DNA from 2 places in the Nonomuraea sp. NPDC050556 genome. Region 2 is predicted to be linked to the other one. Evidence: predicted binding sites of a transcription regulator. Region 2 holds the regulator's gene; the other holds the start of a gene.
The links. The regulator HspR, encoded in region 2, represses chaperone genes until heat shock. The targets are predictions, from matches to a motif close to ANTTGAGTCNNNNNGACTCAANT.

Region 1 (15,893 bases), on a different contig from region 2:
GGTCGACGAGGAGAGTGACGGCCGGGTGCGGGACCATGTCGAGGTCCACCCGCGCCGGGACGAGCTGGCGGAACCCGGCCATGCTGACTCCCGGCAGGCGGCCCGGCAGGCGCGGGACCGCGACGTCCATCGAAGCCCAGTCGAACGACGGCACGTTCCCAGTCTAGGTACCCAGCAGTTCGACGGTCCGTTCCGGCGCCTCCAGCATGGGCAGGTGCCCGACGCCGGGCAGCATCTCCACGCGTGCGTACGGCACAGCGTCGTAGAGACGCGCCGACGACGGCTCCCACCTCGGGTCCGCGGCGCCGAAGATCACCAGCACCGGGACCTTGAGGTCGGCCAGCCGCTCGGGCAGGCCGCGCTCGGCGAGGTAGGCGCTGTTGCGGCGCAGCACCGCCCGCATCGAGCGGTAGGTGATGGCCCGCACCCCGTCGACCAGCTCGTCCGGGACCTCCACCGGCCGGGCCGCGATGGAGCTGATCGCGCGGCGGATCATCGTATCCGACCGCCTGGCCCACAGCAGGGGCCCGAACGGCGGGGCCAGCAGGACACGGAGGATGAACGGCTGCCGCAGCACCGCATCCAGCCGGGGCCCGGTGCTGATCAGCACGATCGACCCCACGAGCTCGGGCCGCTGCTCGGCCAGCGAGGTGGCGACGTATCCCCCGCTGGAGTGCCCGACCACGGTGACCTGCGCGAGCCCGAGCTCATCCAGCAGCGCAGCCACCCGAGCCGCCTGGTCGGGCACGTCGTAGGACGCGGAGGGCGGCGAGTTCCCACAGCCTGGGAGGTCGACCCGGATGACATGATGCCGCTCGGCCAGCGCCGGGACCACCGGCGCCCAGGTACCCCCCGAAGCCCCGGACCCGTGGATGAGCAACAGCGGGGGCGCGTCTTCCGGCCCGTCGTGGACCACGTGCATCTCACTCATGCGGGGATGATGGCCCGCGGGTCGCCTGCCGGTCTTGGATGAATGTCCCCTACAGCCCGTTCAGGTCGATCGCCTCGGCCATGGCGTTCAGTCCGGCGTCGTTGGGGTGGAGCCCGTCGCCCTGCTGCCCGTCGCGGACGTTGAACTCAGGACGCAACCGGTCCGGGTCGCCGGGTGCGGCCAGGGCGCGCTCGAAGTCGGCCACCCCGTCGTACTCGCCGCTCGTCCTGATCCACGTGTTCACCTGGTCGCGGACCTGTTCCTTGGCGAACGGTTCCGGCGTGCCGTCCGGGTACAGCCACGGGTTGCCCTTGAAGGGCATGATCGTGCCGCCGACGATCCTGATCCCCCTGGAGTGGGCGAGCCGGATCAGCTCGCGGTGTCCGGCGATGATCTGCGCTGCGGTGACTTCCGGGCCGGGGTAGGTGATGTCGTTGATGCCCTCCATCACGATCACCGCCCGCACCCCCGGCTTGTCCAGCACGTCCCGCTGGAAGCGGCCCAGGGCCCGCTCGCCGAAGAGCGGGTGGTCGGCCAGCACCTGGTTGCCCGAGATGCCGCTGTTCAGCACGGTCAGCGGCCGTCCCGCCGCGACCAGCCGCTCGGCGAGCTGGTCGGGGTAACGGTTGTCGGCGTCGAGGGTGGAGCCGGTGCCGTCGGTGACCGAGTCGCCGAAGGTCACCACCGCGCCCCGGCTGGCGGGGCTCAGCACGTCCACCCCGCTCAGGAAGTACCACGAGCGCGAGGTGTCGGTGAAAGCGGTGCCGCGCGGGTCGAACCGGTGGTCGCCCGGGGCCCGGTAGGTGGTGGCCGAGGAGATGTCGTGGAACGTGGCCGGTCCTGTCGCCCCCTGGAAGTACAGGGTGACGGCCAGCCGGTCCAGCGCCTTGACGGGCAGCGGGATCGGGTCGCTGACCAGCTCCTGACCCGCCGGGACCACGGTGTGCGGCCGGAGCGAGAAGGTCACCGGGCGCAGGCTCGTCGGACGGACGGCGGCCCCGGCGGCGGCCTTGGCCACCGTGGCTCCGCTCACCGTCAGGGGCGCCGTGCCGTACAGGTTGGAGATCTTGATGCGGACGGCGACGCCGGAGCCGGTGACCCGGACCACCTGGCGTACGGTCTGCCGCTGGAAACCCGCCTGCGACCAGTTGGACGAGCCGGGCAGCCCGCCGGGCGAGGGCCGCTGCACGGCAGCCGACCAGGCGCCCGTCCAGCGGGGGCCTGCCGTACCGGCCTGGGCGGGGACGGCGGGGGCGATGATCGCCGTGGCGAGGGCCAGCGCGGCGAGGGTCTTGGTGAAACGCATGATCTAGAAGTCCTTGGCGTGGTCGGTCGCCCACTGGGCGTAGGTGCGGGGCTTGTGGCCGGTGATGCGTTCGACGGTGTCGTTGACCTCGGCGGGCTTGCCGACGGTGGCCGCCATCAAGCCGAACAGCGCGCCGATGAAGGCGGGGTCCATGAAGGCGCTCATCTGCTCAAGAACAGGCTCAGGGTCGAGGTCCTCGACGGTGAGCGGGCGGTCGAGCGCCTGACCGAGGATCTGGACCTGGTCGGCCTGGGTGAGCGACTCGGGCCCGGTCAAGCTGTAGGTCTGCCCGGCGTGACCGTCGCCGGTGAGGGTGGCGACTGCGACGTCCGCGACGTCGAGCTCGTGGATGGCGCTGAAGGCGGCCTTCGTGTACGGCGCGCGGATCACATCACCTCCGGCCAGTTGCATGGCGAAGGTCAGCGAGTTGATCGCCGGGAACAGCAGCCGCAGCACCGTCCACTCCAGCCCGGACTCCTGAACGGCCCGCTCCACGTCAGCGTGGTACTGGGCGATCACATCCGGCTGCACCTCGACGCCGTCCACGACCGCGCCCGAGGACAGGAAGACGATCCGCCCGACCCCGGACTCGCGGGCGGCGGCCAGGAGCGGCGCCGGGTCCATGCCGTACTGCAGGACCAGCAGGATCCCGCGCACCCCCGCCAGCGCGGCGGGCAGGGTCTCCGGCTTGGTGAGATCGGCCTGAGCCAGCTCGACACCCTCAGGCAACCCCGCCCGCGAAGGATCGCGGGTCAGCGCCCGCACCGGGTAGCCCGCGGCGAGCAGGGCTTCGACGGCCTGACGGCCGAAGTGGGCGGTGGCACCAGTGACCAAATACATGAGAACTCCTTATCGTTTTCTGGCGAGGGTGACGCCGTCGCGGACGGGCAGCATGACCACGTCCAGCCGCTCGTCGTGGGCGAGAGCGTCGTTCACGCGCCGCATAGCCTGGTGGTCTGCGCCCTGGAAGGCCGGGTCGAGCACCCTGCCGCCCAGGAACACGTTGTCGAGGACGAGCAGGCCGCCCGGCGCGAGCCGCGGCACGATCTCCTCGTAGTAGCCGGGGTAGTTGCCCTTGTCCGCGTCGACGAAGGCGAAGTCGAAGGCCGGTTCCCCGGGCAGCGCCCGGAGCGTGTCGAGGGCGGGACCGATCCTGAGGTCGATGCGGTCCTCGACGCCCGCGCGTCGCCAGTACGGCCTGGCGATGTCGGTCCATTCGGTGCTCACGTCGCACGCGAGCAGGTAGCCGTCGGCGGGCAGCGCGCGGGCGATGCACAGCGACGAGTACCCGGTGAACACGCCGATCTCGATGGCCCGGCGCGCGCCGGAGAGCCGGACGAGCATCTCCAGCAGCGCCCCTTCATCGGCAGCCACCTGCATTCCGGCGGCGCGCCCCGTCGCCTCGCGCGTCGTTTCCGCCAGCTCGGCCAGCAGCTCCCCGGCTGGGGTGCAGTGCGCCCGCAGGTAGTCGTCGATCGCCGGAGGGACGATCTCGAGGGCGTCGCCGGACTCTGGATCGGTCCAATCCACGCTGAGCTCTTCCTGGGTGGCGAAGCGCAGCAGGTGCCTGGTGATGACGTCCTGCACGCCGTACAGCGACTCGAGGTCCTCGGCTGCGGCGATCAGGACGAGTTCGTGCTGGAGGGAGACCAGCGAGCAGGTGCCGGAGCGGAAGGTGAGCGTTCCCCTGCCGGAGCCGGTGTGCTCCGCCGCGGCCTTGCGGCCCATGTGCGAGAGCAGCTGTTTGACGTAGCGCTCGGGTCGCTCGGTTGCGACGTGCGCCGTTGACAAGGGCATAGAGGGGATCCAAGTATCTAGATTGTTAGACGCTTTCGATGCCGGGCAGTCTGCCAACGGCCTGGGCGATTTGTCAAAAGCGTCGAAGATCCTAGACACTTACGTCATGACAGATGAGCAGCTCCTCGCACTGCGCTCATCCGCGCAGTACAAGGCGCTCGGGCACCCGATGCGCCACCGCATGGTGAACCTGCTGCGCCAGCGCCCCGCCACCCTGGGCGAGCTGACCACGGCGCTCGGCTCCACCAAGGGGACGGTCGGGTACCACGTGCGCATCCTGCGCGACGCGGGGCTGGTCCGGCTCGCGAGCACCCGGCGGGTGCGCGGGGGGACGGAGCAGCGCTTCGAGCTCGTCAACAGGGGGTTCCAGCTGGACGAGGAAACGGGTGCGATGTTCCTCCACGACGCGGCCTTGGCCGAGATGCTCCCCACCAGCCCCGGCGACCCCGGCCACACGGTGTTGCACCACGTCTGGCTCACCGCCGAGGAGGCCCGCACGTTGTCGGAACGGCTCGAATCCTTCGACCACGGACACCAGCTGACCCCGGAGCCAGGGACCGAGGCGTACGGCCTGCTCCTGAGCCTCTTCCGAGCCGACATCCCCCGCCTTCCCCCGGAGGACGCCCAGGGCTAGAGCAGGAACTTCACGTAGACGGAGAAGGCCTCCCGCCGCAGCTCACGGCGCAACGTCTCCACATCCATCCCGGCAGTTCGCGCTAGGCCGAGCTCTTCGGAGGTGAAGGCGAAGCTGTCGTCGCGCCCGTTCACGAGGGCGACGACCATGTCCAGCAGTCGCCGCTCGTAGGCGCCCGAGGGTGCCCAGCCACGTGGGGACATACGGCCGTCTTTCTGCAGGTGAAACAGGCCGTCCTCATCGGCGCGAACGGTGACTTCGCGGGTCTGTACCCGGGAGCCGAGAGTTTGGTGAGGGGCGTTGGGGAGGGCCATATCCCGGACGGTAAGGAGGGTGACCAGGAGGGCGCTATGGGGGTTGCGCGAAGTTGCTTGACCCCTCTGCAAGGTTGAGCGATGTTGTTCGCACGGGCCGTCGAGAGGTCTCCAACCGCCTACGGATCTCGGGGACGCTGGAGACATCGGTGTCCGGCGAAAGGATCGGGTCAATGGCACGTCGACTGCGCTTCAACGGCACGAACTCCGGCGAGGGCGGCTGTCCCGCGATCCACGAGGATCTCGACAGCGGCGACATCATCGTCCACGGGCCTCGGCTCACCGACCCCGAGACCATCGCCCGGCTTCAGCACCTCAACGACGACGAGATCCCCATCGTGGTGCCGCGCAACGTCCTGATCGACTTCGGGCCGCACGACCGGGACACCGTACCGCGCAAGATCGACCCGGAGCAGTTCGCCCAGCTCTTCGAGAACTTCCAGCACAGCGCCTGGCGGCTCGAGACGCGCAGCCGCTACGCCTCGGACGAGGAGACCGGCATCTACGCTCAGTTCGTCCAAGGCGAGACCCCAGACTGGGACCTGTCCACGCCGTGGAGCAAGACCATCCGGGCGAAGACCCACGATGGCGTGGCCGTGGGACGCGTCCGCATCGTCGACGACCCACCCACCACGGGGCAGCTCTACCTGCTCGCGCACGCCGACAAGAACGCGGCCCTCGGCGAGGATGTTCGCACCATGTGGCGAGCGGACGCCGAACGCGTGAACCTGCCGGACGAGGACTTCTGGATCTTCGACTCTCACCTCGTCGCCCTGTGCCTGTTCGACGATGACGACAACCTCACGGGCGCCGAGCTGATATCCGAGCCGGCGCGGGTGAACCAGTACAACCGGCTGCGTGACGTGGCACAGCACTACGCGGTGCCGTACAAAGATTTCGCGGCGCGAATGTGACAGAAGCGAGGGGGTGCCGGTGACCACTGATTATCAGGCTGCCCGCGAAGCCTTGGGCGCTCGGCTACGGGAGATCAGGTTCTCCGCTCCTGGCGGTCGGCTCACCGGCACACAGCTTGCCGAGCGGTACGGCTGGCACAAGTCCAAGATCAGTCGGCTGGAGAACGGCCGGCAGACTCCCACTCCCGAGGATCTGCGGCTGTGGGCCGACGCGTGCGGGCAGCCGGACACGTACGCCGAGCTGCTCGCCAAGCTCCAGGGGTTCGAGTCGCACATCAGGTCCTGGCGCCGCCAGCTTGCGGCCGGGCACCGGCACGTCCAGGACGCGCACAACGCGGCGCAGGCCAACTCCACGGTCCTGCGCGCGTGGGAGTCCTCGTGGGTCGTCGGTGTGCTCCAGACACCTGACTATGCGCGTGCGGGGCTCGCTCGATCCGTCGAACGGCACCGGTCCCCGCAGGATGTCGAGGAGGCTGTACGGGCGCGCATGAAACGGCAGGAGCTGCTCTATGCCGGGAACAGGCGCTATCACGTACTTCTGTGGGAGCCGGTGTTACGAGCCTTGGTCTGCCCGCCTTCGGTGCTCCTCGCCCAGCTTGACCGCCTCATGGGGGTTATCGGGATGGATACGGTGGAGTTGGGAATCGTGCCCCTCGACGCCCCGATCAAGCAGCCTCCTGGGGTTGGCTTCTGGATCTACGACGACAGCACGGTCGTCACGGAGACGTGGCACGCCGAGCTGTGGCTCGACGACGCGGCCAGCGTCGAAACGTACCTGCGGGTCTGGAACGCACTCCGGGAATCCGCCGTGTACGGGAGCGAGGCTCAGAACCTGATTTCCGCGGCGCGCCGAGCACTCACTGCTCGCTGAAGAAGATATCCGTCAGCCCATCTCGTCCTGTGGCTGCCACGCGACGCTCCTCGTTCTCGACTTCGGCTCAGAGTCGCGGCATCACGAAGGGTCTTGCGTGGCCGCCAGGCCACGCCCCAAGGAAGACAGCCCGAGCGAAGCGAGGCCCTCCAGGGGTCGGGGCCACGGCCCGACTGGAAATACGCCTGACCCAACTTGCGCGAAGCGCCAACTGGAAGCCCTTTTCGCGGGCAACGCCCGCCCCAACAAAACAGCCCGAGCGAAGCGAGGCCCTCCAGGAGTCGGGGCCCCGGCCCGACTGGAAGAACGTCTGCCACCACTATGCGCGAAGCGCCATCAGGAAGCCCTTTGTGTGCCCTTTACGCGCGAGGCCCCGCCGTACCTCCACTGAAGGTAAGTACGGCAGGGCCGGTCCGAAGGGCGACGTTACGCGACCGCGGAAGTCGCCACCGTCGCCGGTGTCAGGGCGATCTCCAGCACCTCACGCACGTCACTGACCGCATGCACGGTCAGCTCCGCCAGCACCTCAGCCGGCACATCATCCAGATCCGGCTCATTACGAGCAGGAATCAGCACCGTAGTGATCCCGGCCCGATGCGCAGCCAGGATCTTCTGCTTGGCCCCACCGATCGGCAACACCCGCCCCGTGAGCGAGATCTCCCCGGTCATCGCCACGTCCGCCCGCACCTGCCGCCCCGACAGCAGCGAAGCGAGCGCTGTGGTCAGCGTGACCCCAGCCGAAGGGCCGTCCTTCGGCACCGCGCCCGCCGGGAAGTGCACGTGCACCGACCGGTCCTTCAGCGCCGTCACAGGAAGCTCCAGCTCCGCCCCGTGCGACCGCAGATACGACAGCGCGATCTTGGCAGACTCCTTCATGACGTCACCGAGCTGCCCCGTCAGGGTCAGGCCGGTGTCGCCGGTCTCCGGGTCGGCCAGCGAAGCCTCGACGTAGAGCACGTCTCCCCCCGCCCCGGTGACCGCCAGGCCGGTGGCCACGCCGGGCACCGAGGTGCGCTGCTTCGACTCCGGCAGCGACGACTCGGGCACGAACCGCGGCCGACCGAGATACTCCACCAAAGCGTCCGACGTCACGACCACGGGACCAGCATCCGAGGCAGCCGCGATCTTGCGGATCACCCGGCCCACCGCCCGCTCCAGGGAGCGGACCCCCGCCTCGCGGGTGTACTCGGCCGCCAGCCGCCGCAGCGCGGCGTCCTCGAAGGTGATCTCCTCGGTGGAGAACCCGGCCTGCGACAGCTGCTTGGGCAGCAGGTGGTCGCGGGCGATGGCGAGCTTCTCGTCCTCGGTGTACCCGTCGAGCGTGACGATCTCCATGCGGTCCAGCAGCGGCCCGGGAATCGACTCCAGGACGTTCGCCGTCGCCAGGAACAGCACGTCGGACAGGTCGAGCTCGACCTCCAGGTAGTGGTCGCGGAACGTGTGGTTCTGCGCCGGGTCGAGCACTTCGAGCAGGGCGGCCGTCGGGTCGCCCCGGTAGTCGGCGCCGACCTTGTCGATCTCGTCCAGCAGCACGACGGGGTTCATCGAGCCGGACTCGCGGATGGCGCGGACGATGCGGCCGGGCAGCGCGCCGACGTAGGTGCGCCGGTGGCCGCGGATCTCCGCCTCGTCCCGCACGCCGCCGAGGGCGACGCGGACGAACTTGCGTCCCATGGCCCGCGCGACGGACTCGCCGAGCGAGGTCTTGCCGACTCCGGGAGGTCCGGCGAGGGCGAGTACGGCGCCGCTGCGCCGTCCGCCCACCACGCCGAGCCCCTTGTCGACTCGTCGCTTGCGCACGGCCAGGTGTTCGATGATGCGGTCCTTCACATCGTCCAGCCCCGTGTGGTCGGCGTCGAGGACGGCCCGCGCACCCGTGATGTCGTAGTTGTCGGCGGTCCGCTCGTTCCAGGGGATGTCGAGGACGGTGTCCAGCCACGTCCGGATCCAGCCGGTCTCGGGCGACTGGTCGGAGGTGCGCTCCAGCTTGTCGACCTCCTTCAGCGCGGCCTCACGGACCGCGGAAGGCAGGTCGGCGTTCTCGACGCGGACCCGGTAGTCCTCCTCTTCCGAGGAGGCGTCGCCGTTCAGCTCGGAGAGCTCCTTGCGCACGGCGGCCAGCTGCTGGCGCAGCAGGAACTCGCGCTGCTGCTTCTCCATGCCCTCCTGGACGTCCTTGCGGATCGTCTCGGCGACGTCGAGCTCGGCCAGGTGCTCGCGGGACCACTCGACCAGCTTCTCCAGCCGGTCGGCCGGGTCGGGCGACTCCAGCAGCTCGACCTTCTGCGCCGTGGACAGCCACGGGGTGTAGCCGGAGCTGTCGGCCAGGACGGCCGGGTCGTCGATCTGGTTCACCTGGTCGACGACCTGCCACGCGCCGCGCTTCTGCAGGATCGTGGTGGCCAGCGCCTTGTACTCGCGGGCCAGCTCGTGGGCGCGCTCGCCGGACTCGACCCGGTCGACGGTGATGGCCTGCACCCACAGCGCCGCACCAGGACCGGTCGTCCCGGCGCCGACCCGCACGCGGACCACGCCGCGCACCACCGCGGCGGGCTCGCCGCCCGGCAGCCTGCCGACCTGTTCCACGATCGCCTGCACGCCGACGGCGCCGTATTTGCCGTCGATCCTGGGAACGAGAAGCACCTGTGGCTTGTTGCTACCGGATGCCTGTGCAGCGTCGATGGCGGCACGCACCTCGGAGTCGGACAGGTCCAGCGGAACCACCATTCCCGGCAGGACGACCTCGTCGTCGAGCGGCAGGACCGGGAGGATCAGGCTCTCACTCATACGAACTCCTTCAGCAGACTTGAGCTATACCGACTCAAGTAACGAGAGCCTCCGAATGTTCCCGAAGTTGCCAATGTTCGCTCACAGCGATCGTAATCATGTAAGCGCTACTTGAGAGTGACGCGGTGCACGAGGCCGACCACCTAGGCTGACCTGGTGATCCACGCCCTTATTCAGCCGTTCTGGCTGGCGTTGTTCCGGGGCGAGGCAGATCCGCCGACGCCCCGGTCGCGCCGCCTGCGCTTCCCCATGCCCCGCGCGATCGGCGTGCTGCCGTTCAGGACGGTCGACCTGCCGCTAATCGCCGACGTCGTCCTGGGCGTGCTGGTCTACGCCTTCACGATCAACGCGTTGAGCGCGATGCCGCACCAGGACAACGAGCTGCTCAAGCAGCTGACCGCGATGAGCCTGGCGCTGCCCCTCCTCCTGCGCGACCGCTACCCCCTGGCCGCCTGGCGGGTGGCCGTGCTGGCCGTTCCGCTCGCCATCACCCAGCTGGCCGAGAACACCGACGTCCTGCCGTATACCTCGCCGCTGACGGTGATGTACCTGCTCGTTCTCTACTCCGTCGCCGTACGGTGCCGTCGCGAGATCTCGCTGGCCGTCTGGATCATCTCGGTGCTGATCGCCTCGATGTTCCATTCGGACTCGATGCCCGTCGTGGCCGTCGTCATGGCGGTGGCCATCCTGTTCGGTTACAACGTGCGGGTACGGCGGAGCGCCACGGCCCAGCTGTTCGAGGAGGAGAAGCGCAGCCAGGTCGCCAAGGCCGCGCACGCCGTACTGGAGGAAAGGGCCCGCATCGCCCGCGAGCTGCACGACGTGGTCGCCCACCACATGTCGGTCATCGCCATCCAGGCGGAAGCCGTACCCCTCAAGGCCAAGGGCGACGTGGCGCAGCTGGAGGCCGGGCTGGCCGAGATCAGGGGGCTGTCCCTGGAGGCGATCGCCGAGCTGCGCCAGGTGCTCGGCGTGCTGCGCGACGAGGAGGGGCGCAAGGAGACCACCCCGATGCCCGGCCTGGAACGCCTCGACGAGCTGGTCGCCCACGCGCGCAGCGCCGGGCTCGCCGTACAGGTCGAGAGGTCGGGCTCGGTCGAGGACCTGCCCGCCGCGGTGGGGCTGTCGATGTACCGGATCGTCCAGGAGTCGCTGAGCAACGCCATGCGGCACGCGCCGGGCGCCACGGTCGCGATCGAGATCGCCAGGCAGGGCGATATCGTCCAGGTGCGGGTCGCCAACGGCCCGGGGACGAAGGCGGCGCAGGCCTCCCAGGGCGCGGGCCAGGGGCTGATCGGCATGCGGGAGCGCGCGGCGCTGCTGGGCGGCACGCTGCAGGCCGTACCCGTCAGAAGCGGAGGATTCGAGGTGACGGCGAGGTTGCCGGTCGGGGAGGACGGCGCATGATCCGCGTGCTCATCGCGGACGACCAGGGCATGGTCCGCACGGGTTTCACCACGTTCCTGGACGCCCAGGGCGACATGGAGGTGGTCGGCGAGGCCGCCAACGGCCTGGAGGCCATCGCCCAGGCGGAGAAGCTGAGGCCCGACGTGATCCTCATGGACGTCCGGATGCCCGAGATGGACGGCCTCGAAGCAACCCGGCGCATCATGAAAAATCCCGAAATTTCGGTGAAGATCTTGGTCCTGACGACCTTCGACCTGGACGACTACGTCTACGAGGCGCTCCGCGCCGGAGCCAGCGGCTTCCTGCTCAAGGACGCCTCGGCCGTCCAGCTCGCCGAGGCGGTGCGCATCGTGGCCGCGGGCGACGCGCTGATCGCGCCCGCGGTGACCAAGCGGCTGATCCACGAGTTCGCCAGGCTCGGCGGCCCCCGCGCGCCGACGCGCAAGCGGCTCAGCGAGCTGACCGAGCGCGAGACCGAGGTGCTCGCGCTCGTCGCCCAGGGCCTGTCGAACCAGGAGGTCGCCGCGCGGCTGTTCGTCTCGGAGCAGACGGTCAAGACGCACGTGGGCCGCATGCTGGCCAAGCTCGACCTGCGCGACCGCGCCCAGGCCATCGTCTACGCCTACGAGACAGGGCTCGTGCGACCTGGAGAATAGGCGTCATGGACGTGATGGAGCACTTCCGCCGGGTCGCCGACACGGTGCCCGCCTACCGCGCGTTCCTGGCCGAGCACGGCATCGATCCCGCACAGGTCGAGAAATTTCAGGACCTGCCGTTCACGACCAAGGACACCTACCTCCGCCGCCACCCCCTCCCCCGGCTCTGCCGCGACGGCAGGATCGGCGACATGGTCGCCGTCTCCTCGGGCTCGACCGGCGAACCCTCCTTCTGGCCCAGGTCGGCGGCCGACGAGCGGGTGATCGCCGCCCGCTTCGAGGAGGTGATGACCACCTTCGGCGCCCGCGACAGGACCACCCTCGCGGTCATCTGCTTCGCCCTGGGCACCTGGGTCGGCGGCCTGTTCACCCTCAACTGCCTGCGCCACCTGGCCGAGCGCGGCTTCCCGATCACCTGCGTGGCCCCGGGCAGCGACCGCCGCGAGATCCTGCGCGTCATCCCCGAGCTGGCGCCGCACTTCGACCAGGTGGTCCTGTTCGGCTACCCGCCGTTCGTCAAGGACGTGATCGACAACGGTTCGTGGGCGGGCATCGACCTCAAGCTCGTCACGGCGGGCGAGGTCTTCAGCGAGGAGTGGCGCGCCCTGGTCGCCGACCGCGCGGGAATCGCCGACCCCGTGCACGCCACAGCCAGCCTGTACGGCACGGCCGACGCGGGCGTGCTCGGCAACGAGACCCCGCTCTCCATCGAGATCCGCCGCCACCTGTCCGCCCACCCCGACCGGGCCAGGACGCTGTTCGGCGAGTCGCGGCTGCCGACGCTCGTTCAATACGACCCCGAGGTGCGCTTCTTCGAGGAGCACCAGGGCACCCTGCTGTTCTCGGGCGACAACGGCATCCCGCTGGTCCGCTACCACATCGCCGACGAGGGCGGGATCATCCCCTACGACCGCATGATCGACTTCCTGGGCTTCACGCCGCGGGCGGAGGGTCCTGAGCGCCCGTTCGTCTACGTCTTCGGCCGCAGCCATCACACGGTCTCCTTCTACGGCGCCAACGTCTTCCCCGAGAACATCGCCGTCGGCCTGGAGCAGCCCGAGGTCAGGGACCTGGTGACGGGCAAGTTCGTGTTGCAGGCGGTCGAGGACGAGGGCCGCGACAGGAACCTCACCGTGACCGTCGAGCTGCGCGCCGGGCTGCGCCCCTCCGAGGGGACGGCGCAGGCCGTGGGCCAGTCGATCCTGACCCAGCTGCTCCGCCTCAACAGCGAGTTCGCCGCCTACGTGCCGCAGGTCAGGCAGTCGCCGTTCGTGCGGCTGCGTGAGTGCGGCGACCCTGAGTACTTCCCGCCAGGAGTGAAGCACCGCTACACAGCGTGAGCGCCAGGCAGGCCCAGGCGAACCAGTCGCCGAACCGGGAGTAGAGGGTCGGTGACGCGGCGGCGGGCAGGGTGGCCACGATGGAGACGAACGGCGCGCCCCTGCTGGCCCGCTCCGCGACGACGCGGCCGGTGGGGTCGCTGAGCAGGAGGAGCCCGTCGCGCGGCACGCGGGCAATGGTCATGCCGCTCTCAACGCCTCGGGCCAGGGCGATGCGGCTGTGGATCCACTCGTCGCCGGGGAAGTCCCAGGCGGGGGCGAACAGGGCGGTCGCGCCGCCGTCCCGGTAGGAGCGCACGAGGCCGGGGAAGTCGAGGTCCTTGCAGACGGCGATCGCCCAGGGGCGTCCCGGCACGTAGGCGGTGTTGCCCGCGGGCCCGGGCCGCAGCTCGCCCTCGCCACCGGGGATGAGGTGCTGCTTGAAGTACTCGACCGGCCTGCCCGAGGGCGGGAAGTCGAGGGCGGCGTTGTAACGGGCGCCGTTCCTGGCCAGGGTGAGCCCGACGACGACGTCGGCGCCGTGCTCTGCGGCGATCTTCGTCATCGGCCCGGCCACCAGGGGCAGGGTGGTGTCGTCGACGGAGAAGGTCTTCTCGGGCAGCACGATCAGCCGCGCCCCGCCCGCGGCCAGGTCACGCACCCGCTCGACGTACCCGGCGAGGATGGCCCTGCCCTTGGCGCCGGTCACGTCGAGGCTGCCGTCCTGCCGGTCGGTGGCCAGCAGCGCCACCCGCTCCCCCGGAGCATCCTGCGGTACGGCGAGCCTGGCGAAACCGTAGCCCAGCGCCAGCGCGCCGACCAGCGCGGTTGCCATAGCCGTCCGCAGGTCGAGGGTGGCGACCGCGGCGGGCACCAGGAGCAGCAGGAACGTCACGCCCCACACGCCGGTCACCGAGAGCGTCTGGAGGACGGGCAGCACGTCGGACTGCGTGTAGGCCAGGCTCCACCAGGCGCCGTGCGGCAGCGCCAGCGACACCCCGTACTCGACCGCCACCCATCCGGCGGCGAACGCGGGTGCGGCCAGCAGCGGCCGGGCCCTGAGCGCCCTGAAGAGCAGCACCACCAGGCCGAACAGGGCGGAGGTGCCGAGGATGATGCTCGCGGCGACCGGGAGGGGCATCTCCAGCACGCCGGCGAAGTAGTGCCACATCAGCGTCTGGCCGCCGAGCCAGGCGAGCGCGCCCGCGGCGAAAGCCGTACGGGATCCGGAGCGGGCGGCGGCGAACAGGACCGGTAGCGGGGCCAGCCAGGTCAGCCAGGGCACCGGGTGCAGGCCCGTCCCGGCGGCCAGGAGGGCGGCGGAGAGGAGGGTGGCGACGACGATTCTCATGGGACAGATCCTTCGCGCAGGGCCGCCGGGGCACATCGCCGCACGGGGCGATCACCGCCGTCACTCCTGAGGACTACGCGGGAAGACCACACCGTACGGCGACGCCGTTGACCAGGGCGTTTTTCTACGTTCTAGCCATGGTCCGGCACATGCTCCTGGCGAGCGCATTCCTCCTAGCCCTCCCGACGCCCTCGGCTCCTCCCTCAGAACGGCTCGTCAAGGTCTACGGCGACCTCGCGACGGCCGACCGGGTGGCGATCATCGTGCCCGGGGCCGACACGACGATCCGGACGTTCGAGAGCGCCACGTTCCGTCCCGGGGGTGCGGCGCGGTCGTTGCTGGCGCAGGCTCGGGCGCTGGACCCGGGGGCGCGGCTGGCGGTGATCGCGTGGCTCGGGTACGACAGCCCGCCCACGGTCAGCATGTCGGCGATCACCGAGTCGGCGGCGGTCGCCGGGGCCCGCTCGCTGGGCCGTACGGTCGCCGGGCTGCGGCCCGGGGTGCCGGTGACGTTGTTGTGCCACAGCTACGGGTCGGTGGTGTGCGCGCACGCCGCCCCTTCTCCGCGTGTCGCGGACGTGGCGGTGTTCGGCAGCCCGGGGCTGGGGTCGGTGCGGCGGCCGGGGTTCTGGGCGGGGCGGGGGGCGAGCGACTGGATCGCCAAGGTGCCGCACGTGCGGCTGGGGCCGCTGGGGTTCGGCGCCGACCCGATGACGTACGCGACCAGGACCTTCGACGCGGGGCCCGGGGGGCACAGCGACTATTTCCGACCGGGTACGGCTTCGCTCCGCAACCTCGCCCTGATCGCCCTCGGCAGGACGGCCGAGGTCACCCATGCCTGACCGCCTCCAGACCTCACCACTCCTGACGGACCCGGCTGACCCCACAAACCCCACAGACCTGATGCACCCCGCGAGATCAGGGGACCCCGGGGGAGACGGGAGGGGTGGGCGGGATCGGGGGATCGATGCGCTCAGGGCGCTGGCGATCGGTGGGGTGGTGCTGGGGCACTGGCTGGTCACCGCGTGGGAGCGGGTGCCGAGGCTGGTGATCTCCAGCCCGCTGGCCTACCAGCCGCACCTGGTCGCCGCGTCCTGGGTGCTGCAGACGCTCTCGGTGTTCTTCCTGGTGGGCGGCTACGTCGCCGCCCGCCCCCGAACGACGGCAAGCACCCGGACAGGAAACCGGCTGGTCCACCTCGTCCGCCCCACCGCGCCCCTGCTGGCTGTCTGGGCGCTCGTGGCCGGGGTGCTGGCCCTCAACGGCGTGCCGTACCGCGAGATCCGCGCCCTCGCCCTCCCCGCCCTCGGCCCCCTGTGGTTCCTGGCCGTCTTCGGCGCCCTCGCCGCCCTCACTCCCGTGCTCAAAAGGCTCCCCCTCCGACTGACGATCATCTCCCTGATCCTCCTCGTGGCCGTGGTCGACACAGCCAGGTTCGCCCTGGGCGCCCCCGCCTGGATCGGCTCGCTCAACCTGTCCGCCTGGGCCGTGCCGTACCTCCTCGGCATGCTCTGGGCCAGAAACGGCCTCACCAGACGCCACGGAATCTGGCTCCTGACCGGAGGCGCCGCCGCCACGATCGTGCTGGTCACCTGGTTCGGCTACC
Region 2 (15,893 bases):
GCAGCTCGCTGCGGATCCGCCAGAGCCTGGTGACCAGCCCGCTGCGGCCCGCCCCCGGCAGGTCCTCGTAGGCGGGGTAGATCTGGTTGCGTGGGTTGCGAGGCGACATGTCACGCCACCTCCGTCGGAACTCGGGCCTGGTCGAACCGTGGGTCCCGGTAGCGCCTGCTACCGAAGCCGGTCCGCTCCACGGTCCAGCCTCGCCGGTGGGCGAACTCGTCTGGCTCCATGCAGATTTCCCGGTCGGCCCATGCGATGAGTTCCCGGATCCGGGACTTGATTCGGCTGAGTCCCTTGGTACCTTGTGAGTACATGAGAAGACCCCTTTCGCGGCTTTACTCAGAGGTGGACTTCTTCGCCGGACCGTTCGCTGGCGACCGCAGGGTGGCAGCCCATATGCGGTGATCAGCCTTCGGTCCGGTTTTTTTCGTGGCTCGATCTGCGGTCATTTCGGCATCGGGCCTCCCTGGTGGCGGAGATTCATATCCGGGACGGCGACGCTGCCGAGAAGCGGCCCTGGGGGCCGGGCGGAGAGCTCTTTGGCGCTGTGGCCTTGATGGTCTCCCCGCGAGAAGGTGTCGGCAATAGTCCGAGCAAGAGAAGATTTGCATTTCTTCGCATGTTCGCCGACATTTTGTGGTGCAACTTGCACGAGAACTATCGGTGATGGGTGTGACACCTGGGGTGCACCACATGCGGAAATCGGAAAGGTTGCTCTGGACCGCCCCCGCATGTGACGGTTAGGCAAGGACCCGTGCAACTTGCAGTGCTACTATGGCTGCAGCGGCCCAGAATCTGAGTCGCCAAACCGTCTTTTCCGGTACACCTTCCTGCCCATATGAGGGGAGTGGATGGGTGACGGAGCGTAGTAGTCCCGTTGTCCGCCGTCTGCGGCTCGGCCAGGAGCTCAAACTCCTGCGCGAACGCAGGAGGCTGACCGGACGCGACGTGGCCGAGGCTCTGGGGTGGTCCCCGAGCAAGGTCAGCCGCATCGAGTCGTCGAAGACCATGCCGAGCGCCGAGGACATCGAAGCGCTGGGGCGGTTGTACGACCTCGATGACGAGAAGCTGACCGAGTTGCTCGAACTGCTCCGCGACGCGGACAAGCGCGGCTGGTGGGAGACCTACGAGGGCGAACTTCCCGAGGAGTACATCAGACTCCTGGGGATGGAGGACGAGGCAACGGTCCATCGACACTGGGAACCCCAGCTCGTGCCCGGCCTTCTGCAGACGGAAGACTACGCCAGGGCGATCATCCTGGCCGGCCGCGGCATCTCACGCATCGCGCACAGCGGCGTGCGTGCCCGGATGGACGCCAGGCTCGAAAGGCAGAAACACGTGCTCGACCGAGCCGATCCGCCGATGATCCACACGGTCATCGACGAGTCGGCGCTGCTTCGCCGTTTCGGGGAAGCGTCGGTGATGCGGACACAGATGGAGCACCTTCTCGAGTTGTCGGTGCTTCCGCACGTCAGTGTCCGTATCCTGCCGTTGGACGGCGACCACACGGTTCACACGGGTGCCTTCGTTCACCTGACGTTCTCTTCCTTCGACAATGTCGTGTATCTGGAGCATCTCTACAGCGCACGATTTGTGGAAGATCAAGAGCTGGTCACCGGATATGAGTTGGCTTTCGACGAGGTCCAGGTGAAGGCGCTTGATGAGGACGACTCAAGGGTCGTCATCCAACGCAAGGCGACGTTCTGGCGTCGCTGAGCAGCACATCACACATGCACCGGGGCCAAAGATGTCCCTGTACCCACCTGGGGTGACGATGCACATCAATACATCGCCGTTGGCTTGGCGGATCAGCCGCTTCTGCAACGGCTCCTCCGGCTGCGTCGAGTTCGCCGAGATGGCGGACGGCAACGTGGCTTTGAGGGATAGCAAGGTGGACGACGGGCCCGTGCTCGTTTTCACACCCGAGGAGTGGGACGCGTTCACCGCCGGGGTTCGCGCCGGCGAGTTCGACTTGCGCGCCACGCCAGTAGGCCAGTAAACAGAACGGTCCCGTGGACTGTTACCGCACCCCTTCGGGACCGTTCTGCGAGCCAGCATCTTCCGCTGAGCAGAGATCATCTTGCCACACGGAATCCCCGCGTCATGGCCACGTCAACACCCTGAACTCTTTGCCCGGCCAGGCCCGGAGGATCTCCACTCCAAGCCCGTTTTGACGGCACTATTTCCAGCTTCACCAGCTGATTCCACGCGGGGAGCCCGCCCGAGCTCACGCATGCCTGCAGGAGTCGGCATGAAAGGCGGCCACGTGCGAGCTGCAAAGGAACAGGACTGCACGTTCACCTTCGAGCTACCTCATTCTGACGAGACCGGAGAATACCTCCAGGTCATCGCATCCGCCCTGGAGTGGCGGGGGTTCCGCGTGGACGTCACGGAGCAGGCCCTGCGCGCCCGCAGGGCGAACCACGAGGGGTCGACGTGCTCCGTCGTCGCCTCGGTGTCCGACTGCGGGCGCAAAGGCTCCAGCGTCCGCTTCTCGATCCACGGCCCGGGGATGAGGAAAACCAAGAAGGCGCTCAGACGCCTCTCGAAGCAGTTCTTTGGCGGCGACAGCTTCTACCACCGCCACATGGCCTGCTGGTTTATCTCATCACCCGGTACCTGTTCTAGAGGCCATCGGAGACGCGTTGGCCGAGGTCCTTGTGGATGTTGGTCCAGTACTCCACGACGCGCTGCTTCATCTCCGCCGTCACCTCCGGCGCCCCCGCGTGACCCACGATGTTGCTCACCAGGTTGGCGCGGTCGGTCTCCGACAGGACGTTCTCCCACAACGCCCTCGGCTGCCCGTAGTCGTCGTCCTCCGCGTGGAGCGTGTACGCCGATCGGATGATCTCTCCCGCCACCTTGTAGGAATCCCCGGCGAAGAGTGCCGGGTCGGCCACCGGGCCGCCCATGCTGTTCGGGGCGTAGACCGGGTCCTGCGGGTTGGCGTAGGTCATCGGGCCGTCGAAGTTGTACGAGTGCACCTCGTTACGCGGCGCGTTGATCGGCAACTGCAGGTAGTTGGGGCCGATGCGGTATCTGTGGGTGTCCGGGTAGGAAAAGAGGCGGCCCTGCAACATCTTGTCCGGGGACGCGCCGATGCCGGGCACCAGGTTGGAAGGCTCGAAGCTCGCCTGCTCGACCTCTGCGAAGTAGTTCTCCGGGTTCCGGTTCAGAACGAACCGCCCGATCGTGATCTCCGGATAGTCGCCGTGCGGCCACACCTTGGTCAGGTCGAACGGGTTGAACCGGTAGTCAGCCGCCGCCTCGAACGGCATCACCTGGACGTTGACCGTCCACGAAGGATGATCCCCGGAGGCGATCGCCGTGTGCAGGTCGCGGATGTGGAAGTCGAGGTCGTTCACCGCCGCCGCCTCGGCTTCGGTGAAGTTCCTGACCCCCTGGTCGGTCCTGAAGTGGTACTTGACCCAGAACTTCTCCCCGCCCGCGTTGTACCAGAGGAACGTGTGCGACCCGAACCCGTGCATGTGCCGCCACGAGGCGGGCGTCCCGCGGTCGGTCATCAGGAAGGTCACCTGGTGCGCAGACTCGGGCGACAGCGTCCAGAAGTCCCACTGCATGTTGTGGTCGCGCAGGTGGGTGTCCGCCCGCCGCTTCTGGCTGTGGATGAAGTCGGAGAACTTCTGCGGGTCCCGGATGAAGAAGATCGGCGTGTTGTTTCCGACGAGGTCGTAGTTGCCCTCCTCGGTGTAGAACTTGATCGCGAAGCCGCGCGGGTCGCGGGCGGTGTCGGCGCTGCCGTGCTCGCCAGCGACGGTCGAGAAGCGCAGGAAGAGCGGCGTCTCCTTGCCCATCTGGAACAGCCCGGCCTTGGTGAACTGGCTGACGTCCTCGGTGATCTGCAGGATGCCGTGCGCGCCGCCGCCCTTGGCGTGGACGACGCGCTCCGGCACGCGTTCCCTGTTGAAGTGGGCCATCTTCTGAATCAGGTAGTGGTCCTGGAGCAGAAGGGGTCCGTTGGGGCCTACTGACTGCGAGTGCTCGTCGCTGGGCGCGGAAATCCCGGCATCCGTCGTAGTGATATGTCCCATGAACGCACGCTATGCCCCAGCTTGAATAGTTCAAGCAAAGGCGCGTTGCCGTACGAGGAAAAGCGAGCAAACCCCAGCGAGCACGGCCATGCCGGCGAGCGCGACAGCCACGCCCATCTCGGCCTGCCCGCCGGGCAGCGCCATGAACAGCGTGCCCACGGTAGAGACCCCGATGACCTGCCCGAGCTGCATCACGGTGAGCAGCGCCCCGCTCGCGTCCGCCGCGTAGACGGTGTCCACCTGCTGGGTCGCCATGTTGGTCACCGCGATCTGCACCCCGAGCCCGGCCCCGATCAGCGCGCTCAGGATCGCGTACGGCAGGCCGCCCCCGTTCACGAACCCCAGCCCCAGGTAGGCGGGCGCGGCCACGACGTACCCGAAGGGCACGAGCGGCCGCTGGAGCCTGGCGGGCAGCCGCGGCCACAACATCCCGACGGCCGCGAAGGCCACCGCGCACGGCACCATCATCAGCCCCGACTGCAGCGGCGACAGCCGCAGATCGCCCTGCAGGTGCAGCGCCGAGGTGAACAGGAACGCCCCCCACGTCGCCGGGCCGATCAGCAGCACGGCCAGCCCCGGCCGCATGCCCGGAGCGTTCAGCACGGCCGCGTCGATGAGCGGCCGCCCGCCGCGCCCGGTGACCCAGCGCTCGACCCGCACGAAGGCGTAGAACATGGCCACACTCGCTGCCATGGAGACCCAGCCCCACACCGGCCAGTGCAGGTCCCTGCCGAGGACGAGCGGCACGGCGAACAGCAGCACGGCGGCAGACAGCGTGACCAGGCCCGCCGGGTCGAGCCCGGCCCTGCCGCCGCCCGCGTCGCGGGGGAGCGCCTTGAACCCGGCGATCAGCAGCCCGGCCCCGATGGGCACGAGCAGCAGGAAGATGATGCGCCACCCGACGCCGAGCCCGAGCAGCACGCCGCCGAGCGCCTGGCCGACCACGATGCCCACGCTGGCCACCGCCGACCACAGCCCGATCGCCTTGGCCCGCGACTCACCCTGGTAGTTGCGCTGGATCAGCGTCATCACCTGCGGCAGCATGATCGCCGCTCCCGCGCCCTGGGCGAACCTGAAGGCGATCAGCACGCCGGTCGTCGGCGCGAGGCCCGCGCCGAGGGTGGTGAGGGTGAACACGGCCAGGCCGGTGAGGAAGCTCTTGCGGTAGCCGAACAGGTCGCCGACGCGGGCGCCGGTGATCAGCAGGACCGCGTAGGTGATGGTGTATCCGGCGACGATCATCTGCAGTCCGGCCCCGGAGGAGTGCAGGTCGGCCTCGATCGTGGGGGTCGCCACGTTGACGATGTTGACGTTGAGGATGGCGAGGAACTGGCCCACGAGGATGATCCCCAGAAGCAGCCTGCCGGGTCCGGCCTGCGTGGAGGCGTCCTGAGTGAGGGTTGCGCTTTGGGGCATGAGTCCAGTTTGCTGGACTCTAATACCGGTAACGAGAGCGCATTTATCATGGTATTGGGTTACCCGGCTAATGGAGGACAGGCGGAGCGACCTCGCCGCGTTCCTGCGTACCAGGCGCGAGCGCATCACGCCGGAGATGGTCGGGCTGCCGAGCGGGCGGCGTCGCCGTACCCCGGGGTTGCGCCGCGAGGAGGTCGCGCAGCTCGCCGGGGTGGGGGTCACCTGGTACACCTGGCTGGAGCAGGGGCGGCCGATCAACGCCAGCGTGCAGGTGCTCGACGCCATCGCGCGCACGCTGCGCCTGGAAAGGGCCGAGCACGGCCACTTCTACCGGCTCGCCGGGCTGACCGTCGCGCCCAGCAAGGCCGAGTGCGCGACCGTGACCGCCGAGATGCAGCAGATCCTCGACCAGCTCACCCCCATGCCCGCGGCCATCGTCACCAGCAGGCACGACGTGCTCGCCTGGAACGCCGCTTATGCCGCGCTCTTCCCCGAGCTCGTCGGCGCGCCGGAGGAGGAGCGCAACTCGCTCTGGCAGGCGTTCGTCCTGGGGAACTGGGCGACCGAATTCACCGACAGGGCAGAGGAGCTGTCGGGCGCCGTCGCGATCTTCAGGGGCTCCTACAGCAGGCACGCCGACGACCCGACGTGGCAGGAGTTCGTCCGCAGGTTGTGCGCGATGAGCGCGGAGTTCGCCGCCATGTGGGAGCGGCAGGACGTGGCGGAGCCTGGCGGGCGGGAGAAGCGGTTCAGGCACGCGGACGTCGGCGACATGACCTTCAGAAGCTCGGTCTTCGGCTATTCCGGTGCGCCGGAAACGCGGCTCGTCGTCTACTCGCCCGGCGACGAGAACACGAGGTCCGCGGTGATCTGGTTGATGTCGTACGAGCGAGAAGAGGCCGGGCGTGGCATGCTCGGTGCCTGATATGTGGCTCCGAGCGGAAGTGCCCCCAGATGATCCCCAGCCGTGCCCTCGCGGTGTTCCTCGCCGTCGTCGCCGTCACCGCCTGCTCGGCAGCCAAGCCTGAAGCGGGCAAGGAGGGGGCGTCCGCCTCGCCGACCGCCCCGGTGGTCGAGGAGCCCAAGGCCGAGCGCAAGCCGTTCACCATCTCCTTCGGAGGTGACGTGCACTTCGAGGGCGGGCTGCGCAACAGGCTCAACGACCCCAGGACCGCGCTGGGGCCGATCGCGCGCGTCCTGTCGGCCGCCGACCTGGCGATGGTCAACCTGGAGACGGCGATCACCACGGGCGGCACGCCGGCGCCGGGCAAGCAGTTCACCTTCCGCGCCCCCGCGACGGCCTTCACCGCGCTGAAGGCGGCGGGCGTCGACGTGGTGTCGATGGCCAACAACCACGGCATGGACTACATGGAGACCGGCCTCCAGGACACGCTGGCGGCGATCAAGAGGTCGAAGTTCCCCGTGGTCGGCATCGGCAAGGACGCCGCCGAGGCGTACAAGCCCTTCCGTAAGACCGTGAACGGCAACAAGGTCGCCATCATCGGCGCGACCCAGGTGCTCGACGCGGAGTTCATCCAGTCGTGGACGGCGGGTCCCGGCAAGGCGGGGCTGGCCTCGGCCAAGAACGAGGAGCGGCTCCTCCAGGCGGTGCGCAACGCCCGCAAGACCTCCGACACCGTGATCGTCCACCTGCACTGGGGCACCGAGATGCAGAAGTGCCCCAACCAGGCACAACTCTCGCTGGCCCCCAAGCTGGTCAAGGCGGGCGCCGACGTCGTCGTGGGCGGCCACGCGCACATCCTGCTCGGCGCCGGATACCTGGAGAACTCCTACATCAGCTACGGCCTGGGCAACTTCGTCTTCTACAACCACTCGGCCGGCACCACCGGCCGCACCGGCGTGCTGACGCTGACCATCGACGGCCGCAAGGTGCTCAAGGACAAGTGGACGCCCGCCGAGATCCAGGGCGGCATCCCGATCCCGCTCAGGGGCCAGGCGGCCCAGCAGGCGACGATGGGCTGGAAGTCGCTGCGGTCCTGCTCCGGGCTAGCCGCGCGGCCGTAGCCGGGACTAATCTTTGGACTGTGCGTCTAATACAGTCCGCTGACGTACGGCTGGCGCTGTTCGAGGACGGCGACGCCGTACGGCCCACGCTTCTGCTGGTCCACGGCTACCCCGACACGCACCAGGTCTGGGACGCCGTCGTACCGCTCCTGCGCGACCGCTTCCACGTGGTGCGCTACGACGTGCGCGGGGCGGGGAGCTCGACCGCGCCGCGCGACAGGAGCCACTACAGCTTCGACCACCTGGCCGCCGACATGGCCGCCGTGCTCGACGCGATCGGCAAGCCGACCGTGCACCTGGTCGGCCACGACTGGGGGTCCATCCAGTCGTGGGAGTTCCTCAGCCGTCCGGGCCTGCGCGACCGCTTCGCCTCCTTCACCAGCTTCGGCGGCCCCGGCCTCGACCAGGCCGCCCACTTCATGCGGTACGGCAGGCGCAAGGACGTCGCGAGCCAGCTCATGCGCTCCTGGTACATCGGCGCGTTCCAGGTGCCCGCGGTTCCGGAGATGGCCTGGCGCGCGATGCTGCCGGAATCCATGGCCAGGGACGCCTCCAACGGGCTCGGCCTCTACCGGGCCAACATGTTCAACCGGCTGCGCACCCCGTCAGACCCCTCGGTCCACGTTCCCGTGCAGCTCATCGAGACGACCAAGGACATCTTCGTCTCGCCGGGACTGGTCGGCTCGCTGCGCCAGTGGGCGCCGAGGTTCTGGCACAGGAAGATCGCGGCCGCGCACTGGGCCCAGCGCAGCCACCCGGCCGTCGTCGCCAGGATGATCGGCGAGTTCGCCGAGCACGTCGACGGCGCGACGCCCTCGCGCGAGCTGCGCAGGGCGGCCGTGGACGGCGGGCCGTTCCAGGACCGGCTCGTGGTGGTCACCGGCGCGGGCAGCGGCATCGGCAGGGCCACGGCGCGCGCGTTCGCCGCCCACGGCGCCGAGGTCGTCTGCGCCGACCTCGACTACGAGGCGGCCAAGGCTACGGGCGGGCACCCCGTGCGACTGGACGTCGCGGACGCGGCGCAGATGGAGGATTTCGCGCGAAAAATCCGCGAAGAGTATGGCGTGCCGGACATCGTGGTCAACAACGCCGGCATCGCCGTCACCGGGAACTTCCTCGACCACAGCGTCGACGACTGGCGCAGGACCCTCGACGTCAACCTCTGGGGCGTCGTGCACGGCTGCCGCCTCTTCGCCCAGCAGATGGTCGAGCGCGGCGAAGGCGGCCACATCGTCAACATCGCCTCGCTCGCCGCCTTCGCCCCCTCGCGCCTGCTGCCCGCCTACTCGACCTCCAAGGCGGCGGTGAAGATGCTCAGCGACTGCCTGCGCGCCGAGCTGGCCGGTCAGGGCATCGGGGTGAGCGCGATCTGCCCCGGCTTCGTCTCCACGGCGATCGCGCGCAACGCGACATACCTGGACGAGTCGCAGCGGAACCTGGCGGAGAAGGGCCTCGCGCGCCGGGGATATCCGCCCGAGCGGGTCGCCGCGCACGTTCTGCGTGCCGTACACAGGAATCAGGCTGTTGTGCCGGTCAACCTGGAGGGTCACCTCGGATATGCGCTGTCTCGGCTGTCCCCGGCGGCCATGCGCGGGCTGGCTCGGCTGACAAATCCCGCGAATGGAGGGTAACGATCGAGGACTTGGGGGGAAGATGATGCTCGTGTCCACCCCGCAACTCGAAGATCAAGACGGTGTGGAGCTCACCCCGCTCCGCCGTCAGCCCACGCAGCGCCGCAGCGCACGCAGGGTCGAGCGGATGCTCGACGCCTGCGCCCAGCTGCTCGACGACATCGGCTACGAAGCCCTCACGACCACCCGCATCGCCGATCAGGCGGGCGTGGCGATCGGTTCCGTCTACCAGTTCTTCCCCGACAAGCGCGCCATCACGAAGGAGCTGACCAGGCGCAACGTCGAGCTGTTCGTCTCCAGGGTCGGCCGCAGGTTCCTCGACGAGGACTACCGCGGCTGGTGGGAGGCGGTCGACGCGATCATCGACGAGTACGTCGACATGCACAGGACCGTTCCGGGGTTCAGGAGCCTGCACTTCGGCGACGTCGTCGACCTCAACCTGCTCGACTCCGACTCCGACAACAACACCGTGATCGCCGGACGGCTGCGCGGGCTGCTGCTCAAGGAGTTCGGCCTGGCCGACAGCGCCGAGCTCGACATCGCCGTGCTCGTCGCCGTCGAGGCCGGCGACGCCGTACTCAAACTCGCCTTCCGCCACGATCCAGCGGGCAAGCCCGAGATCATCGCGGCCGCCAAGCAGCTCATCCGCGGCTTCCTGTCGCGGCAGCTCAATCCGCGTCGCCCACGTCCCCGGGAATGATCGGCACCAGCGGCCGGTGCTTCTTGCGCGGCAGCGCCGCGGGCAGCGGCTGATCCACCTTCGGCGCGGGTGCGACGTCGCCGCACGGCTGAGGCCAGGACACCGGGCGGGCCTCCACCCGCGACTCCAGCATGCGCAGGCTGTGCTCGGCCGCCTCGACGGCGTCCATGCGCGCGGAGAAGTATCCGGCGGCCCCCGGGATGACTGCTGACAACACGGCGGCACAGGCGAGCGTGAAGGTCAACTGTTTGGTCATTACCCGTCACAGCCTTTCCGCTCGAGGTCGCGCTTGGGCTATATGCCCCTCGGCCTGCAGAAACACGCGGACTGTAATCAGGGTTGTACGAAACGTTGCCAGTTCTGTGCCTGACCGGCTCACCGCATTGTCCAGTCAAAACCGGGGAACGCTCGGTAGTCTCGCGGTGTGGCGCATGTGACCCGTGAGCACCTTGATCGCCTGCTGGAGCGGGCTCTTCTGGCAGACGACCACACCTCGCTGGCCAGGGCACTCGACGAGCTCGCTGTCGGGTACTCCTCAGGCGACGTGTCCAGGGCGACGATCCTCGTCCTGGCGGCTGAGGAGTGGAGAGCCGCCGGCCAGCCGGCGAGGGCGATGGACTGTTTCCAGCGCGCCGTCGAAGACGGCGGAGAAGCCTCGATCGACCCGCGCGCGGGCATCGCGGACACGCTGTTCGAGCTGGAACGGCCGGAGGAGGCGCGCGAGGTCATCGAGACGCTGCGGTGCGAGGGCGCCGTCAACCCGGCGACCGCGCACAACATCGCCGAGACGCTGGTCGCCTACGGTGACCTGGAGGCGGGCCACGAGTGGGCCACCCAGGCGGTGCTGGCCTGCGACGAGAGCGATCCCGAGCACGTGGCGCTGCTCCGCACCCGCTACCGCATCCGCGTCGACCTGGGTCTCCCCGAGGACGACCTCGACGCGCTCGTCTCATAACGCAGCGGGCCACCGGCTGTGCCGGTGGCCCGCTTCTATGTGGACCGCGGACGGCTGGCGCGCGCCGTCCGTGGTTGGGGGTCGCTAACCCAGGTTCAGGCCGTCCAGCAGGCTGTCGAGGCCAGGAGCCGGCAGCTCGGGCTTCTTCACCACGTCGGGCAGGACCGTGGTGGCCTTCTTCTCTATCTCGGCGACCGGCTTGGGCAGGACCCGCGTGAGATCCTGCGCCTCGGGGAGCTCGGCGACCGGCAGCTTCACCGTGGGTACGGCGGGCATCCCCGGCACGTCGGGCAGCAGCGCGAGGCTCGACACGTCGGCCAGCCCCGCCTTGTACGGCAGGCCGGCGGGCAGCGTGGGCAGCCCGGTCCCGGCGGCGACCCCGGCCAGGTCGGCGATGCTCAGCACCGCCGCCGCGCGGGAGAGGCCAGGCAGGCCGACCGCCGCGGCCAGCATGTCGACGTTCGACAGCAGCTCGCTGTCGGCCGGCGCCGACATCTTGCCGCCGTAGGTGCCGGTCGCCCGGACGTCGGTGACCTCGTCGCAGAGCGAGGCGGCCGTGGCGGGCGCCTCGAGCACGGCGACGGACTTCTTGCACTCGGTGGCCGCCTGCGCGGGTACGACGGCCAGCCAGCTCGCCCCGGCCGTGAGTACGGCCAACGCGAGGATCTTCCGTGATGACATGCACGTCCCCCTGATCGTGTTCGGTGGTCCGACGAGCCATGAAGCTAGTCAGGACCACCGCACGAGGAGAGCCGCTTGACCTTACCCAGCACCAGTTATGGTCAACGCGTCATCACCGAGGTCCACCACGACCCGGTCGCCGTCGACGATCTCGCCGGACAGGATCGCCTTGGCCAGCTTGTCGCCGATGGCCGACTGCACGAGCCGGCGCAGCGGGCGCGCGCCGTACATCGGGTCGTAGCCCGTCATCGCCAGCCAGTCGCGCGCCGCCGGGGTGACCTCGAGGGTCAGGCGGCGGTCGGCCAGCCGGTCGGCGAGCCGGCGGACCTGCAGGTCGACGATCTTCTCCAGCTCGGAGGTGCCGAGCGCGTCGAAGAGGATCACGTCGTCGAGCCGGTTGAGGAACTCGGGCTTGAACGCGGTGCGGACGGCGTTCATGACCGCGTCGCGCTTGGCGCCGTTCTCCAGCTTGGGGTCGACGAGGTACTGCGAGCCGATGTTGGAGGTCAGGATCAGGATCGTGTTGCGGAAGTCGACCGTACGGCCCTGCCCGTCGGTCAGGCGGCCGTCGTCGAGCACCTGCAGCAGGATGTCGAAGACCTCGGGGTGCGCCTTCTCCACCTCGTCCAGCAGCACGACCGTGTACGGACGCCTGCGCACCGCCTCGGTGAGCTGGCCGCCCTCCTCGTAGCCGACGTAGCCGGGAGGCGCGCCGACCAGGCGGGCGACGCTGTGCTTCTCCGAGTACTCGCTCATGTCGATGCGGGTCATCGCCCGCTCGTCGTCGAACAGGAACTCGGCCAGCGCCTTGGCCAGCTCGGTCTTGCCCACACCCGTCGGGCCGAGGAACAGGAACGAACCCGTGGGCCTGTCCGGGTCGGCGATGCCGGCCCGGCTGCGCCGTACGGCGTCGGACACGGCCTGTACGGCACGCTCCTGGCCGATGAGCCGCGCGCCGAGCTCCTGCTCCATGCGCAGCAGCTTGGCCGTCTCAGCCTCCAGCAGGCGCCCTGCCGGGATGCCGGTCCAGGAGGAGATGACCTCGGCGATGTCGTCCGCGCCGACCTCCTCCTTGACCATCTGCTGGTCGGGGGTCTCCTTGCTGGCCGCCTCGATCTCGCGCTCCAGCCTCGGCACCTCGTCGTAGAGCAGCTTCGAGGCCTCGGCGTAGTTGCCGTCGCGCTGGAACCGCTCCGCCGTACTGCGCGCCTCGTCGAGCTGCTTCTTGAGATCGCCGACCCGGTTGAGTCCGGCCTTCTCGTGCTCCCAGCGGCCCACCAGGGCGTTGAGCTCCTCCTGGCGGTCGGCCAGCTCGGCGCGCAGCCGTTCGAGCCTCGCCTTGGAGGCGTCGTCGGTCTCCCTGTCGAGCGCGAGCTCCTCCATCTTCATCCGGTCGACGTTGCGCTGGAGCTGGTCGATCTCCACGGGACGGGAGTCGATCTCCATGCGCAACCTGCTCGCCGACTCGTCGATCAGGTCGATCGCCTTGTCGGGCAGGAACCGGTTGGTGATGTAGCGGTCGGAGAGCACGGCGGCCGCGACCAGCGCGGCGTCGGAGATCTGCACCTGGTGGTGCGCCTCGTAGCGGCCCTTGAGCCCGCGCAGGATCGCGATCGTGTCCTCGACGGTCGGCTCGCCCACGTAGACCTGCTGGAAACGCCGCTCCAGCGCAGGGTCCTTCTCGATGCGCTCGCGGTACTCGTCGAGCGTCGTCGCGCCGATCATGCGCAGCTCGCCGCGGGCCAGCATGGGCTTGAGCATGTTGCCCGCGTCCATGGCGCCCTCGGCAGCGCCCGCGCCGACCATGGTGTGCAGCTCGTCGATGAACGTCACGACCTGCCCGTTGCTCTCCTTGATCTCGGAGAGCACGGCCTTGAGCCGCTCCTCGAACTCGCCGCGGTATTTCGCCCCCGCGACCATGGCGCTCAGGTCGAGCGAGATCAGCTTCTTGTTGCGCAGCGACTCCGGCACGTCGCCGGCCACGATGCGCTGGGCCAGGCCCTCGACGACGGCCGTCTTGCCGACGCCCGGCTCGCCGATGAGCACCGGGTTGTTCTTGGTGCGCCGCGACAGCACCTGCACCACGCGGCGGATCTCGGAGTCACGGCCGATGACCGGGTCGAGCTTGCCCAGCCTGGCGTGCTCGGTCAGGTCGACGCCGTACTTCTCCAGCGCCTGGTAGGTGTCCTCTGGCGTCTCGCTGGTGACGCGGGCGTGGCCGCGCACCTTCTCGAACGCGTCGAGCAGCGCCTGCGGGCTCGCCCCCTGCGCCTTCATCAGCTCGGCGATCTGCCCGCCGTCCGTCGCCAGGCCCACGAGCAGGTGCTCGGTGGAGACGAACAGGTCCTCCAGCTGCTTGGCCCGCTGGGCCGCCGTGTTGATCACGGTCAGGAGCTGGCGGGAGCTGGACGGCGCGCTCACCGTGGAGCCCTGCGCCTTCGGCAGCCCGGCCAGCTGCTCCTCCGCCTTGGCCCTGAGCGTCTTCCAGTCGGCCCCCACCGCCTCAAGCAGGGGTACGGCAGTGCCGCCCGTCTGGCTCAGCAGGGCCGACAGCAGGTGCGCAGGGGCGATCTCCGGGTTCCCCTCGGCCGCCGCCCGCCGCATCGCGGAAGAAAGAGCTTCCTGGCTCTTCTGCGTAAGTTTGTAGTCCATGCTTATGCCTCACTCCGTTCGGCGGCTCGTCGCTCAGACCCGGTCTCTTCCCTCGTCACTTCGGTCGCTTCGCTCCCTGCGTTCCTCAGTCCAGAGACCGGCGCTCCTCGCGGTCAGACCCCCGGTGGCAGCTCGTATCTGATCAGCGCCTTGACCATCGACATCTCGGCGCGTAGGCGATGCACCTCTTCACGCAGCCGCAGCGCCTCGGTCTCCAGCTCGAGGATTCGCTTGATGCCCGCGAGGTTGATGCCCTCCTCCTGGGAGAGCCGCTGGACCTCGCGGAGCATGACGATGTCGCGGGTGGAGTAGAGGCGGCCGCGGCCTGCCGTACGGCCAGGCCTGACCAGCCCGAGCCGGTCGTACTGGCGCAGCGTCTGGGGGTGCAACCCGGACAGCTGCGCGGCGACGGAGATGACGTAGACAGGAGTTTCGTCGGACAGGTCGAAGTAGTTGGCGTCCATCGGGCTACTCGCTTCTGGCCTTTTCGATGAGTGCGGCGCGCGGGTCCTCGCCCGCAGTGGCGTCGCGGAACTCGGTCAGCAGCTCGCGAGCCTTGTCGTCCAGCTCCTTGGGAACGACCACCTCGAAGGTGACCAGCAGGTCGCCCTTGGTGCCGTCCTTGCGGGTCACGCCGCGGCCGCGCACCCGCTGGACCTGGCCGTTGCGCGTGCCAGGAGCGATGCGTACGGTCACCGGCATGCCCTTGAGCGTCGGCACCTTGATCTCCGCGCCCAGCGCCGCCTCGGTGAAGGTGACGGGCACGGTGATCGTCAGGTTGTCGCCCGACCGGCCGAAGACCGGGTGCGGCTTGACGTGGGTGAGGATGTAGAGATCGCCGGCCGGCCCGCCGTTCTCGCCCGGCGCGCCCTTGGCCTTGAGCTTGACCCGCTTGCCGTCGTCGACCCCAGCGGGGATGCGCGCCTGGATCGTGCGGGTGCTCTTGGCCCTGCCGCTGCCGTCGCAGATCGGGCACGGGTCGTCGACGATCAGACCGCGGCCCTTGCAGTCGCGGCACGGCTCGGAGAAGGCGAAGTTGCCCAGGTTGCGGCTGGCCGCGCCGGTGCCCTCGCAGGTCGGGCAGACCCTCGGGGTCGTGCCCGCCTTGGCCCCCGTGCCCGCGCAGGCGGTACAGGAGGCCGAGCTGGTCAGCCGCAGGGACACCGTGGTGCCCTGGACGGCTTCTGTGAACGACAGCGTGACCTCGGACTCGATGTCCTGCCCGCGCCGCGGCCTGGTCGTCGCGTTGGTACGGCTCGCGCCGCCCCCGCGGTTGAACAGCCCGCCGAACAGGTCGCCGATCCGCTCGCCCGCGCCACCGCCGCCTGACCCGCCGAACAGGTCGCCGAAGTCGAAACCTGAACCGCCACCACCGGGCCTCTGGCCGCCGAGTCCCGAGCCGAACAGCGTGCGCGCCTCGTCGTACTCCTTGCGCCGCTTGACGTCCGACAGGATGTCGTAGGCCTCGGAGACCTCTTTGAACTTGGCCTCCTTGACGGTGTCACCCTGGTTGGAGTCCGGGTGATACTGCCTGGCCAGCTTGCGATAGGCCTTTTTGATCTCTTCGGCGGTGGCGGTCTTGGGCACACCAAGGACGGCGTAGTAGTCCTTCTCCAAGTAGTCCTTGGTGCTCATCTATCGTCCTTCTTCTTTCAGTCGTTGTCGTCTGAGCTGGGAGCGTCCTCTGGTTCCGCCACCGCGACCCGCGCCGGGCGGAGCACCCGCTCGCCGATGCGGTAGCCGGGCTGGAGCACGTCGATGCAGGTCGGCTCGGTGACGTC

Region 1: lon (endopeptidase La) is a predicted target of HspR. The motif match lies at 9,572-9,594, and genes of this name have one in related genera.

Annotation. Positions count from the first base shown of each region.
Region 1 covers NZ_JBITGU010000001.1:2,824,476-2,840,368, forward strand. Annotated here, with positions in the region: gene ACIBG8_RS13545 (helix-turn-helix domain-containing protein) at 1-154, opposite strand, end outside; gene ACIBG8_RS13550 (alpha/beta fold hydrolase) at 164-931, opposite strand; gene ACIBG8_RS13555 (SGNH/GDSL hydrolase family protein) at 981-2,237, opposite strand; gene ACIBG8_RS13560 (NAD(P)H-binding protein) at 2,241-3,077, opposite strand; gene ACIBG8_RS13565 (DUF2218 domain-containing protein) at 3,087-4,034, opposite strand; gene ACIBG8_RS13570 (ArsR/SmtB family transcription factor) at 4,141-4,668, shown strand; gene ACIBG8_RS13575 (hypothetical protein) at 4,665-4,871, opposite strand; gene ACIBG8_RS13580 (DUF6879 family protein) at 5,156-5,896, shown strand; gene ACIBG8_RS13585 (helix-turn-helix domain-containing protein) at 5,916-6,767, shown strand; gene lon (endopeptidase La) at 7,194-9,554, opposite strand; gene ACIBG8_RS13595 (sensor histidine kinase) at 9,711-10,961, shown strand; gene ACIBG8_RS13600 (response regulator) at 10,958-11,617, shown strand; gene ACIBG8_RS13605 (phenylacetate--CoA ligase family protein) at 11,623-12,957, shown strand; gene ACIBG8_RS13610 (nitrilase-related carbon-nitrogen hydrolase) at 12,872-14,287, opposite strand; gene ACIBG8_RS13615 (alpha/beta hydrolase) at 14,425-15,129, shown strand; gene ACIBG8_RS13620 (acyltransferase) at 15,191-15,893, shown strand, end outside.
Region 2 covers NZ_JBITGU010000002.1:2,040,086-2,055,978, reverse strand. Annotated here, with positions in the region: gene ACIBG8_RS27915 (hypothetical protein) at 1-109, opposite strand, end outside; gene ACIBG8_RS27910 (helix-turn-helix domain-containing protein) at 856-1,716, shown strand; gene ACIBG8_RS27905 (DUF397 domain-containing protein) at 1,775-1,999, shown strand; gene ACIBG8_RS27900 (catalase) at 2,625-4,052, opposite strand; gene ACIBG8_RS27895 (MFS transporter) at 4,083-5,468, opposite strand; gene ACIBG8_RS27890 (helix-turn-helix transcriptional regulator) at 5,539-6,393, shown strand; gene ACIBG8_RS27885 (CapA family protein) at 6,423-7,493, shown strand; gene ACIBG8_RS27880 (SDR family oxidoreductase) at 7,514-9,124, shown strand; gene ACIBG8_RS27875 (TetR family transcriptional regulator) at 9,150-9,824, shown strand; gene ACIBG8_RS27870 (hypothetical protein) at 9,793-10,080, opposite strand; gene ACIBG8_RS27865 (hypothetical protein) at 10,249-10,779, shown strand; gene ACIBG8_RS27860 (hypothetical protein) at 10,864-11,460, opposite strand; gene clpB (ATP-dependent chaperone ClpB) at 11,542-14,112, opposite strand; gene ACIBG8_RS27850 (heat shock protein transcriptional repressor HspR) at 14,226-14,576, opposite strand; gene dnaJ (molecular chaperone DnaJ) at 14,581-15,747, opposite strand; gene grpE (nucleotide exchange factor GrpE) at 15,765-15,893, opposite strand, start outside.